3 regions of the Halomonas sp. EF61 genome follow, and region 3 is predicted to be linked to each of the others. Evidence: predicted binding sites of a transcription regulator. Region 3 holds the regulator's gene; each other region holds the start of a gene.

Region 1 (3,274 bases), on a different contig from region 3:
GGGCAAGCGTGTCGAGGCGCGTTTCCCCGACCCGACCGCCAACCCCTACCTGTGCTTCGCGGCGATGCTGATGGCCGGTATCGACGGCATCAAGAACAAGATCCACCCCGGCGACGCCATGGACAAGAACCTCTATGACCTGCCGCCGGAAGAAGGCAAGGCCATCCCGACCGTGGCCGAGAGCCTCGACCAGGCGCTGGCAGCCCTCGACGAGGACCGCAGCTTCCTGACCGAAGGTGGCGTCTTCACCGACGACATGATCGACGCTTACATCGAGCTCAAGAACGAGGATGTCGAGCGTCTGCGCATGGCGACCCACCCGATCGAGTTCGACATGTACTACAGCTGCTGATCGGCATAGCGCCTCGTGCGTTCCGTCGGCCCCGCGATGATCGCGGGGCCGATTTTTTTTGCGCGGGCCTTGCGCCTGGGCAAGGGATCCCCTTGGCGCGGGTCGTGGCTGCCGTCATCCTCGTCAGGGGAAGGTCGGCGAGGGCAATCACGATGATGCAGCGGTGGACGCGCAGGGCAGGCCGGGAGAGGGGCGAGAGCGCTCCCTCGTCGCCGAGTCGACCATCACTGATGGCCATTGCCTTGCTGGCAGCATCCGGGCTGGCGTTGCCGGTGGCAGAAACCGTGCCGGCGAGCACCATCTATCGCAGTGTCGGTCCCGACGGCGTCGTGCGCTACAGCGATACCCCCTCGGCCGGCGCCCGCGAGCTGGCACCGCCGTCGTTGTCCAGCGCCCCTGCGCTGGATGTGGCGGCGCCCTCCAGGCCGACGGCGCCTTCAGTACCAGGCCCGGATAGCGACGCCGATATCTTCCAGCCCCACGATGTCCTGGCCATCGCCTCTCCGGCGGATGGCAGCGTGTTGCCCACGGGGGCCGGGGGAAGATTGAAGGTGCTGGCCGCGATCAGCCCGCCTCCGGCGACGGGGGATCGCCTCGGCCTGGAGGTCGACGGTGTGCTCGCCACCAGCGTCACCGGCATCGGCCCACTGTGGCTCACCAATCTGGAGCGTGGCGAGCATCGCCTGGGCCTGGTGGTGCTGGCCCCGTCGGGAGAGGTGCGTCAACGCAGTGCCGATATCGTCATTCACGTACAGCGCGCCAGCCGCCTGCTTCCCGCCAACCCCCTTCGTCCTGCGCCGCCTTGACCCGCGATCTGCGGGCCTTGTGCGGACAGTGATCCAGGCGAGACTGCCCTGCACCAGGTTGGTGCACTAAAATGGTGCGTAGGTGCGCCGACGGTGACCCGCCTCCTCGACAAAAGCACCGTCCTGGCGCCTGCGCGGCGGGAGTGTGCCACTGGCACCAAGGCTGGCCCGCTTCTTGCTTTGAATGTTGTTGTCTGACGCCTGCTCGAGGCCGAGACCTGGACCGCCACCATGGAATGCCGGCTTGGCGCCGTGGCGGCCTCTATCGAGTGGGCGCTTTGCCCCATCAGGATGGACCCATGACGCCTGGCATCATCGAACACCTCACAACTGCGGTCATGCTGCTCGACGGCGAGCTGCGACCGACCTGGATGAACCCGGCGGCGGAGACCTTGCTGGCGGTCAGCGCCAGTCGGGTTGCCGGCGTGGCGCTGAGCGACTGGCTCAGCGGCGAGGATGATATCGCCGAGGTGCTGATACGGGCCCGGGATGGACAGCATCCCTATACCCAACGGGAGGCGCGGCTGGTCCTCGCCGGTGGAGACCCCTTGACGGTGGACTACACCGTGACGCCGCTGTCGCCTGACGAGCTGCTGCTGGAGATGGAACCACGGGATCGGCTGTTGCGAATTTCCCGCGAGGAAGCGCTGCAGTCGCGCCAGGAAACCATGAAGGTGCTGGCGCGGGGGCTGGCCCACGAGGTCAAGAATCCCCTGGGGGGGATTCGTGGCGCGGCGCAATTGCTCGAGCGTGACCTGGAGCAGACGCCGGCGCTCAAGGAGTACACCCGGATCATCATCGAAGAGGTGGATCGGCTCCGCGATCTGGTCGATTCCATGCTCGGGCCCAACCGGGTGAGTCGGCGAGAGCCGCTGAACATCCACCGGGTGCTGGAGCGGGTACGCGCGCTGCTATTGGTCGAGCAGCCGCGGGTGAGCATCGAGCGCGACTATGATCCCAGCCTGCCGGAGTTGACCGGCGATGAAGCCCAGTTGATCCAGGCGGTGCTCAATGTGGCCCGCAACGCCGTCCAGGCGCTGGTCGAGTCCGAGACACCGAACCCGGTGATGACCCTGAGGACCCGCGCGCGCCGCCAGTTCACCCTGGGCGCCCAGCGCCATCGTCTGGTCTGCGACGTCAGCGTGATCGACAACGGCCCGGGCGTCCCCGAGACGCTGCGCGAGACCCTGTTCTATCCGATGGTGTCCGGTCGTGCCGAGGGCAGCGGCCTGGGGCTGTCGATCGCCCAGTCGGTGCTGCACCAGCACGAAGGGCTGATCGAATGCGAGTCCGAGCCTGGACGTACCGAATTCCGTCTGTTGATTCCCCTGGAGATGAGTCATGACTGATACCGCTCGTGTAATGATCGTCGACGACGACCGGGCCATACGCTGGGTGCTCGAGCGCGCCCTGGCGCAGCCGGACCTTGAGGTCGAGGCGGTCGAGCGGGCCGACGGTATCCTCGATCGACTGCTGGCCGAGCCGCCCGACGTACTGGTCACCGATATCCGCATGCCAGGTATCGACGGGCTCGATCTGATGGCCAAGGTGCGCCAGGTGCACCCGGACCTGCCGGTCATCGTGATGACCGCCCATTCCGACCTGGACAGTGCGGTGGCTTCCTATCAGGGCGGGGCCTTCGAGTACCTGCCCAAGCCGTTCGACGTGGACGAGGCGCTGGCCCTGGTGCGACGCGCGGTGGCCCACGTGCGCGAGCGCCAGCGGCCGGTCAGCGTGCCTGAAGGACTCGACGCCGAGATCATCGGTGAGGCGCCGGCGATGCAGGAGGTGTTCCGGGCCATCGGGCGCCTGGCGCACTCGCATATCACGGTGTTGATCAACGGCGAGTCCGGGACCGGCAAGGAGCGCGTGGCGCGTGCGCTTCATCAGCACAGTCCCCGCGCCGCCAATCCCTTTATTGCCCTCAACATGGCGGCGATCCCCCGGGATCTGATCGAGTCGGAGCTGTTCGGCCACGAGAAGGGCGCCTTCACCGGCGCCAGCGCCAGTCGTCAGGGGCGCTTCGAGCAGGCCAACGGCGGCACCCTGTTCCTCGACGAGATCGGTGACATGCCGTCGGAGACCCAGACCCGGCTGTTGCGGGTGCTGGCCGACG
Region 2 (3,274 bases), on a different contig from region 3:
AGGCGTCGCGCGGGTCACGGCCCTTGAGGATGACCTCGAGCCCGCGCCACATGGTGCCGGTGGACACCGCGTTGCGGATGATGTTGTTGTCATCCACGTTGACCTCGCAGCGCATATGCCCCTCGATGCGGGTCACCGGGTCGACGACGATACGCCGTCCGCTTCTGTCCAGATTGAACCCGTTAGGGGTGTTGATCTGCGTCATCAGGCTTCCTCCCTGTTGGCTGACGACTGGCGCTTGACCTGCGCCCGTTTCAAGGCGCTGACGGCGGCGTGGACCGCCACCGCACCGCCCACCCCGGTGGCCACAACGCCGCCGATCTGGTCGGCGTTGGCCTCGATGCCGAACTGGTGCACGTCCTGCAGCCGGGCGTACCAGGACCCCTTGTCCCAGAAGCCGTCTTCGGAGCAGCCGATACAGCCGTGGCCGGCCTGGATCGGGAAGCTCACCCCCTCGTTCCAGCGGATGGTCGAACAGGCGTTGTAGGTGGTCGGGCCCTTGCAGCCCACCTTGTACAGGCAGTAGCCGCGACGGGCGCCCTCGTCATCGAAGGACTCGACGAACTGGCCGGCGTCGAAGTGCGGCCGGCGGTAGCACTTGTCGTGGATGCGCTGGGAATAGAACATCTTGGGCCGGCCGGTACGGTCGAGCTCCGGCAGCCGGTCGAAGGTCAGCATATAGGTGATGACCCCGGTCATGACCTCGGCGATGGGCGGGCAGCCCGGTACCTTGATGATCGGCTTGTCGGTGATGACCTTGTGCACCGGAGTCGCCCGGGTGGGGTTGGGGCGCGCCGCCTGGACACAGCCGTGGCTCGCGCAAGAGCCCCAGGAGATCACCGCCTTGGCGTGCTCGGCGGTCTCGCGCAGCTGGTCGACGAAGGGCCGCCCGCCGACGATGCAGAACATGCCGTCCTCATTGAGCGGCGGGTTGCCCTCCACCGCCAGGATGTAGTTGCCCTTGTAGCGCTCGATGGTGTCGGCCAGGGCGGCCTCGGCCTGATGCCCCGCCGCCGCCATCAGGGTGTCGTCGTAGTCCAGCGAGATCATCGACAGCACCACGTCCTTGACCAGCGGGTGGGCCGAACGGATGAACGACTCCGAACAGCAGGTGCACTCGAGCCCGTGCACCCAGATCACCGGCGTGCGCGGCTTGGTCTCCATGGCGTGGGCGATCTTGGCGGTGTAGGCAGGCCCCAGTCCCAGCGCCGCCGCCGTGAGTGAACAGAACTTCAGAAATGAGCGACGCGTGACCCCCTGTCGCCGCATCACGTCGTAGAAGGTTTCGATGGGCTCCATCGGCAACGACTCCCCTGTCGTGGTCCTGGATCTCGCCACCGGCGTGATCCCCTGATCTGGAGGCGACCTGCCCTCGTTACGGCCAAGGCCAGAAGCCGACTAGAGGCTTGTACGCCAGGCCATCCAGATCGCCTGTTGTTGTTTCCCTTATATACGGGGCAAGGCCCGTGCCAGATTGCGGGGAGGACGTCTTTTCAAACACTTGGCGCGCTTGACCACCACATGGCGGTAGCGCCCTTTCCAGCGGTCTCCGTCACGCCAGCACAGAACTCGCGCTACACGGCACACAGGTGGTAGCCGACTTTCCAGCGCGCTGCGCTGGCGTCGCCCTGGCCGCCCCGGGCCACTAGCAGAGCCGTCATCGGGGCCATCACCAAGGCCGTCACCGGCGCCATTGCCATAACCCAAGTGCTTGACAACAAGCAGCGAATCCGTAGAATACGGCGCCATCCAAAGGCTACGTAGCTCAGTTGGTTAGAGCACATCACTCATAATGATGGGGTCCCCTGTTCGAGTCAGGGCGTAGCCACCAGATACCGAAAGGCCCGTCGATCATCGATCGACGGGCCTTTTCGTTGCGCCTTCCAATGTAACGATTCAACACCGACGCAGAAAAAACAGAGCGCCTGGCGGTTGCCCGCCAGGCGCTCTGTTATCGTCGTTTCAGTCTTTCAGCAAGCGCTGCGAGCGCTGGACCTACACCAGTTCGGCGCTGTTGAAGAAGGCCGTCAGTGCCCGAGTCAGGTGTTCCACGTCCTGGCTGCCGGCGGTCTCGCGGATCGAGTGCATCGCCCACTGGGGCACCCCCACGTCCAGCGTCGGCACGCCAAGCTCCGTTGCGGTGATGGGGCCGATGGTGCTGCCGCAGCCCATGTCCGCCCGGGTAATAAAGGTCTGCACCGGCACCTCTACCTTCTCGCACAGATCACGGAACATCGCCGCCGTGGCGCTGTTGGTGGCGTAGCGCTGGTTGGCGTTGGTCTTGATCACCGGGCCTGCGTTGAGGCTCGGGCCGTGCTGGGCGTCGTGCTTGTCCTTGAAGTTCGGGTGCAGCGCGTGGGCGTTGTCGCAGGAGATCATCCGCGAGGACTGGATCAGGCGGATATAGCCTTCCTCAGTGCCCTCGCCCACCTGGCCATTCACCCGCTTGAGCACGTCGGCGAGGAACGGACCCTGGGCGCCACAGGCGCTGGCGCTACCCACCTCTTCGTGGTCATTGGCGACCAGCACCATGCCCTGTTCGCCGTCGGCGTCGAGCATCGCTTCCAGGCCAATAAAGCAGGACAGCAGGTTGTCCAGGCGGGCGCTGGCGATCAGTTCCTTGCCCACGCCCACCAGCGACGGCGGCTGCAGGTCATAGAAGCCCAGCTCGAAGTCCAGCACCTTCACCCCGGTCAGACCGTGCTCCTGCTCCAGCCAGGCCAGCAGCAGGCGATCGAGGTCGTCGTCCTTGCCGCCCTGCAGCACCACCGGCGCCATCTGAGTCTGGGCATTCATCGCCTTGCCGTCGTTGGCTTCTCGATCCAGGTGGATGGCCAGGCTCGGGATGATGGCGATGGCCTCGGCGACGTTGAGCAGCACGCCCTCGACGCGACCATCGGCGTGACGGACATGCAGACGCCCGGCCAGGCCCAGGTCACGGTCGAACCAGGGCGCGAGCAGTGCCCCGCCGTAGACCTGCACGCCAAGCTGCAGCCAGCCCGCCGAGGTCTGGCCGGCGTGGGTCTTCAGCCTGAGATTGGGGCTGTCGGTATGGGCGCCGACCATGCGCAGACTGGTGACCGGCTGGCCCTTCGGCAGGTTGACAGCGATAATCGAAGAATCGTTGCGGGTCACGTAGAAGCGGTCACCGGGAACCAAATCCCAGCTATCGGTCTCCAACAGACGACGGTAGCCGGCGTCCTCGAGCCGCTGAGCCATGTTCGCGGTGGCGTGCCAAGGGCTGGGGGACCGGTGAAGAAACTCAAGCAGCCGA
Region 3 (3,274 bases):
AGACCACCTCCTTCTACATGATCGTCGGCCTGGTCAGAGCCGACGCCGGCAGCATCAGCATCGATGATCGGGACCTGAGCCGCGCGGCCATGCACCAGCGCGCGCTGGCCGGTATCGGCTACCTGCCTCAGGAGGCTTCGATCTTTCGCAAGCTGTCGGTGGCCGACAACATCATGGCGATCCTCGAGACCCGCAAGGACCTCGACCGCGAGGGCCGAGAAGCACGTCTCGAGCAACTCCTCGAGGATTTCCACGTCAGCCATATTCGTGACAACCCCGGCATGAGCCTGTCCGGCGGGGAGCGGCGCCGGGTCGAGATCGCTCGCGCCCTGGCCACCGAGCCGGCCTTTATCCTGCTCGATGAACCCTTCGCCGGGGTCGACCCGATCTCGGTGGGCGAGATCAAGTCCATCATTCGTCAACTCAAGGCCCGCGATATCGGCGTCCTGATCACCGATCACAACGTGCGCGAGACCCTCGATATCTGCGATCGTGCCTACATCGTCGGCGACGGCCAGATCATCGCTGAGGGCAGCGCCGAGTCCATCCTCGCCAACCAGCGCGTCAAGGAGGTCTACCTGGGCGAGAACTTCCGCCTCTAGACCGCAGGGCCGCCCGACAGCCGCAGTCGCAGTCGCAGTCGCATCAAGCGGCCGCAACACTTGCCAGCATCAGCATCCAACCGCCGGCCCCGAAAGGGTCGGCCTCACCTTGCACACAGGGCCTCCCTCGAAAGAAGCACCTCCCCCCTACCAAGTTGTTCCACATCGACCTTTACACTCCCTCCCACAGGTCAAAAAACACCAACTTGGCAAGATGCTTGCATGTCTGATGACTCGTCGTTAGGGTAAAGCCTTTCGACAACACTGGTGGATCCCGACCCATGGCCCTCAAGGCGTCACTGCAGCTGCGCATCGGTACCCAGCTGACCATGACCCCGCAACTGCAACAGGCGATCGGCCTGCTGCAGCTTTCGACCCTGGACCTGCGCCAGGAGGTCCAGCAGGCGCTGGAGGCCAACCCCATGCTCGAACTCGAGGACGAGTTCGGCGAACAGCAGACGAGGGAAGCCGTGGAAGATGACTGGGCGGATCAGATTCCCTCGGAACTCAGTGTGGACAGCGACTGGTCCGACACCTACCAGGACCTGGGCACCACCCCCGCCGGCAGTGGCGAGGCGCCGGATTTCGAGCGCCAGGCAAGCTCCCAGTCACTGCACAGCCACCTGAGCTGGCAACTGGCGATGCTCGACGTCAGCGACCAGGAGCGCCTGATCGCCGAGAGCCTGCTCGACGCGGTCAACGCCGACGGCTATCTCGAGCAGACGCTGGATGACATTGCCCAGGGGCTCGAGCAAGACGGTCGTCGCCCCCCTCCCCTCGCCGAGGTGGAGGCGGTGCTGGTTCGGCTGCAACAGTTCGAACCGACCGGAGTGTTCGCCCGCGACCTGCGCGAGTGTTTGATGCTGCAACTGGATAGCCTGCCTCGCGATACCGTCCTGCTGCCCCAGGCCGGACGACTGGTAAGACAGTTTCTCGAGGCGCTGGCCAGCGGCGACCGACGTCTGCTGAAGCGCCGACTAGGACTCGATGACGACCAACTCGACAGCGTCATCGAGCTGATCCGGAGCCTCGACCCACGTCCCGGCAGCCAGTTCGGTGACAGCGATAACGACTACGTCATACCCGACCTGGTGGTACGCCACACCGAAGAGGGCTGGCGCGTTGAACTCAACCCGGATGCAATGCCCCGACTGCGCATCCAGCCCGACTACGCTGCACTGATTCGGCGCGCGGACAAGAGCCAGGACAACCAGTTCCTCAAGGACCACCTGCAGGAGGCGCGCTGGCTGATCAAGAGTCTGTCCAGCCGCAACGACACCTTACTGAAGGTCGGCCGGGAAATCATGGTGCGTCAGATCGACTTCCTCGAGCAGGGAGAAGCGGCCATGAAACCGTTGGTGCTGGCCGATATCGCAGACAAGGTGGAGATGCACGAGTCCACCATCTCCCGCGTGACCACCCAGAAGTTCGTGCACACGCCTCGCGGCGTGTTCGAGTTGAAGTATTTTTTCTCGAGCCAGGTCGGCCAGGATGGCGACGCCCATTCCAGTACCGCCATCCGCGCCATGATCAAATCGTTGATTCAAAAGGAACCTGCCCGCAAACCTCTGTCGGACAGCAAACTGGTGGAATTGCTGGCGGAAGACGGCGTCAATGTCGCCAGACGCACCGTGGCAAAGTACCGGGAAGCCATGAATATTCCGTCTTCCAGCGAGCGCAAGCGACTGCGCTGAGGCCTTGCGCTGCGGCGTCGCTAGCCTAGTTATCGGGAAAGCGCAAGCACTTGAAATTTCGCATGACATCTGCGTCTTTCTGCGTAGCGTCGAGGGGGTTTGCAGGATCGGAAAAAGGGTTACAATCAAGCCACCACCCGAAAGAGCAAGGAGCCTGTCATGCAAGTCAACATCACCGGCCACCACGTCGAATTGACCGATCCCCTGCGTGACTACGTACAAGAGAAGCTCACCCGTGTGGAGCGCCACTACGACAACATCACCAACGTCCAGGTGACCCTCTCGGTGGAAAAGGAACGCCAGCTGGCCGCCTGCACCCTTCACGCCGCCGGTGCCGACCTGCATGCCGAAGCGCAGGACGGCGACATGTATGCTGCTATCGACGCCCTTGCCGACAAGCTGGACCGCCAGCTGGTCAAGCACAAGGAAAAATCCCAAGCCCGCGCCCAAGGCGCCGGAATTCGCTGACTCTCATGACATTGGAAGCCATTCTCCCTCCCGAGCGCACATTGTTCGATGTCCCGGGAGGCAGCAAGAAGAGGGTGCTGGAGTTTTTCAGCACCTTCATTGCGCAGAACACCCCGAGCCTGGACAGCCAGGAGGTCTTCAGTCGGCTGATCGGACGTGAGCGCCTGGGCAGTACCGGCATAGGCAATGGCGTCGCCATTCCCCATGCCCGCAACCCCCACTGCAAGGCGCCCATCTCCGGCTTCCTCAAACTCGCGGAACCTGTCGACTTCGATGCCATCGATGGTGAGCCCGTCGATCTGGTGTTCGTACTGCTGGTACCGGAAGAGGCCGACGACGCCCATCTCGCCCTGCTCGGCCAGGTCGCCGGCGTCATGAACGACGCCGACACACGTCACCGTCTGCGCCACGCCAGCTCCCAGCGCGAGCTTCACGAGCGCCTGCAGGAAGCCATCCGCCAACAGGCGCCAGGGGACGACACTCCCTCCTGATCGCGGCCTTGCCTAGGCC

The links. The regulator sigma-54, encoded in region 3, starts transcription at its own class of promoters, with help from an activator protein. The targets are predictions, from matches to a motif close to TGGCACNNNNNTTGCTNT.
Region 1: the regulator sigma-54 is predicted to act here: its motif matches at 1,323-1,340, upstream of glnL (nitrogen regulation protein NR(II)).
Region 2: the regulator sigma-54 is predicted to act here: its motif matches at 1,455-1,472, upstream of NFI08_RS20105 (hydrogenase small subunit).

Annotation. Positions count from the first base shown of each region.
Region 1 covers NZ_JAMSHM010000001.1:830,314-833,587, reverse strand. Annotated here, with positions in the region: gene glnA (glutamate--ammonia ligase) at 1-352, shown strand, start outside; gene NFI08_RS03655 (DUF4124 domain-containing protein) at 583-1,158, shown strand; gene glnL (nitrogen regulation protein NR(II)) at 1,458-2,507, shown strand; gene ntrC (nitrogen regulation protein NR(I)) at 2,500-3,274, shown strand, end outside.
Region 2 covers NZ_JAMSHM010000004.1:120,271-123,544, forward strand. Annotated here, with positions in the region: gene NFI08_RS20100 (nickel-dependent hydrogenase large subunit) at 1-205, opposite strand, end outside; gene NFI08_RS20105 (hydrogenase small subunit) at 205-1,299, opposite strand; tRNA gene NFI08_RS20110 (tRNA-Met) at 1,755-1,831, shown strand; gene NFI08_RS20115 (M18 family aminopeptidase) at 1,996-3,274, opposite strand, start outside.
Region 3 covers NZ_JAMSHM010000002.1:152,519-155,792, forward strand. Annotated here, with positions in the region: gene lptB (LPS export ABC transporter ATP-binding protein) at 1-602, shown strand, start outside; gene NFI08_RS09765 (RNA polymerase factor sigma-54) at 884-2,296, shown strand; gene hpf (ribosome hibernation-promoting factor, HPF/YfiA family) at 2,456-2,764, shown strand; gene ptsN (PTS IIA-like nitrogen regulatory protein PtsN) at 2,770-3,255, shown strand.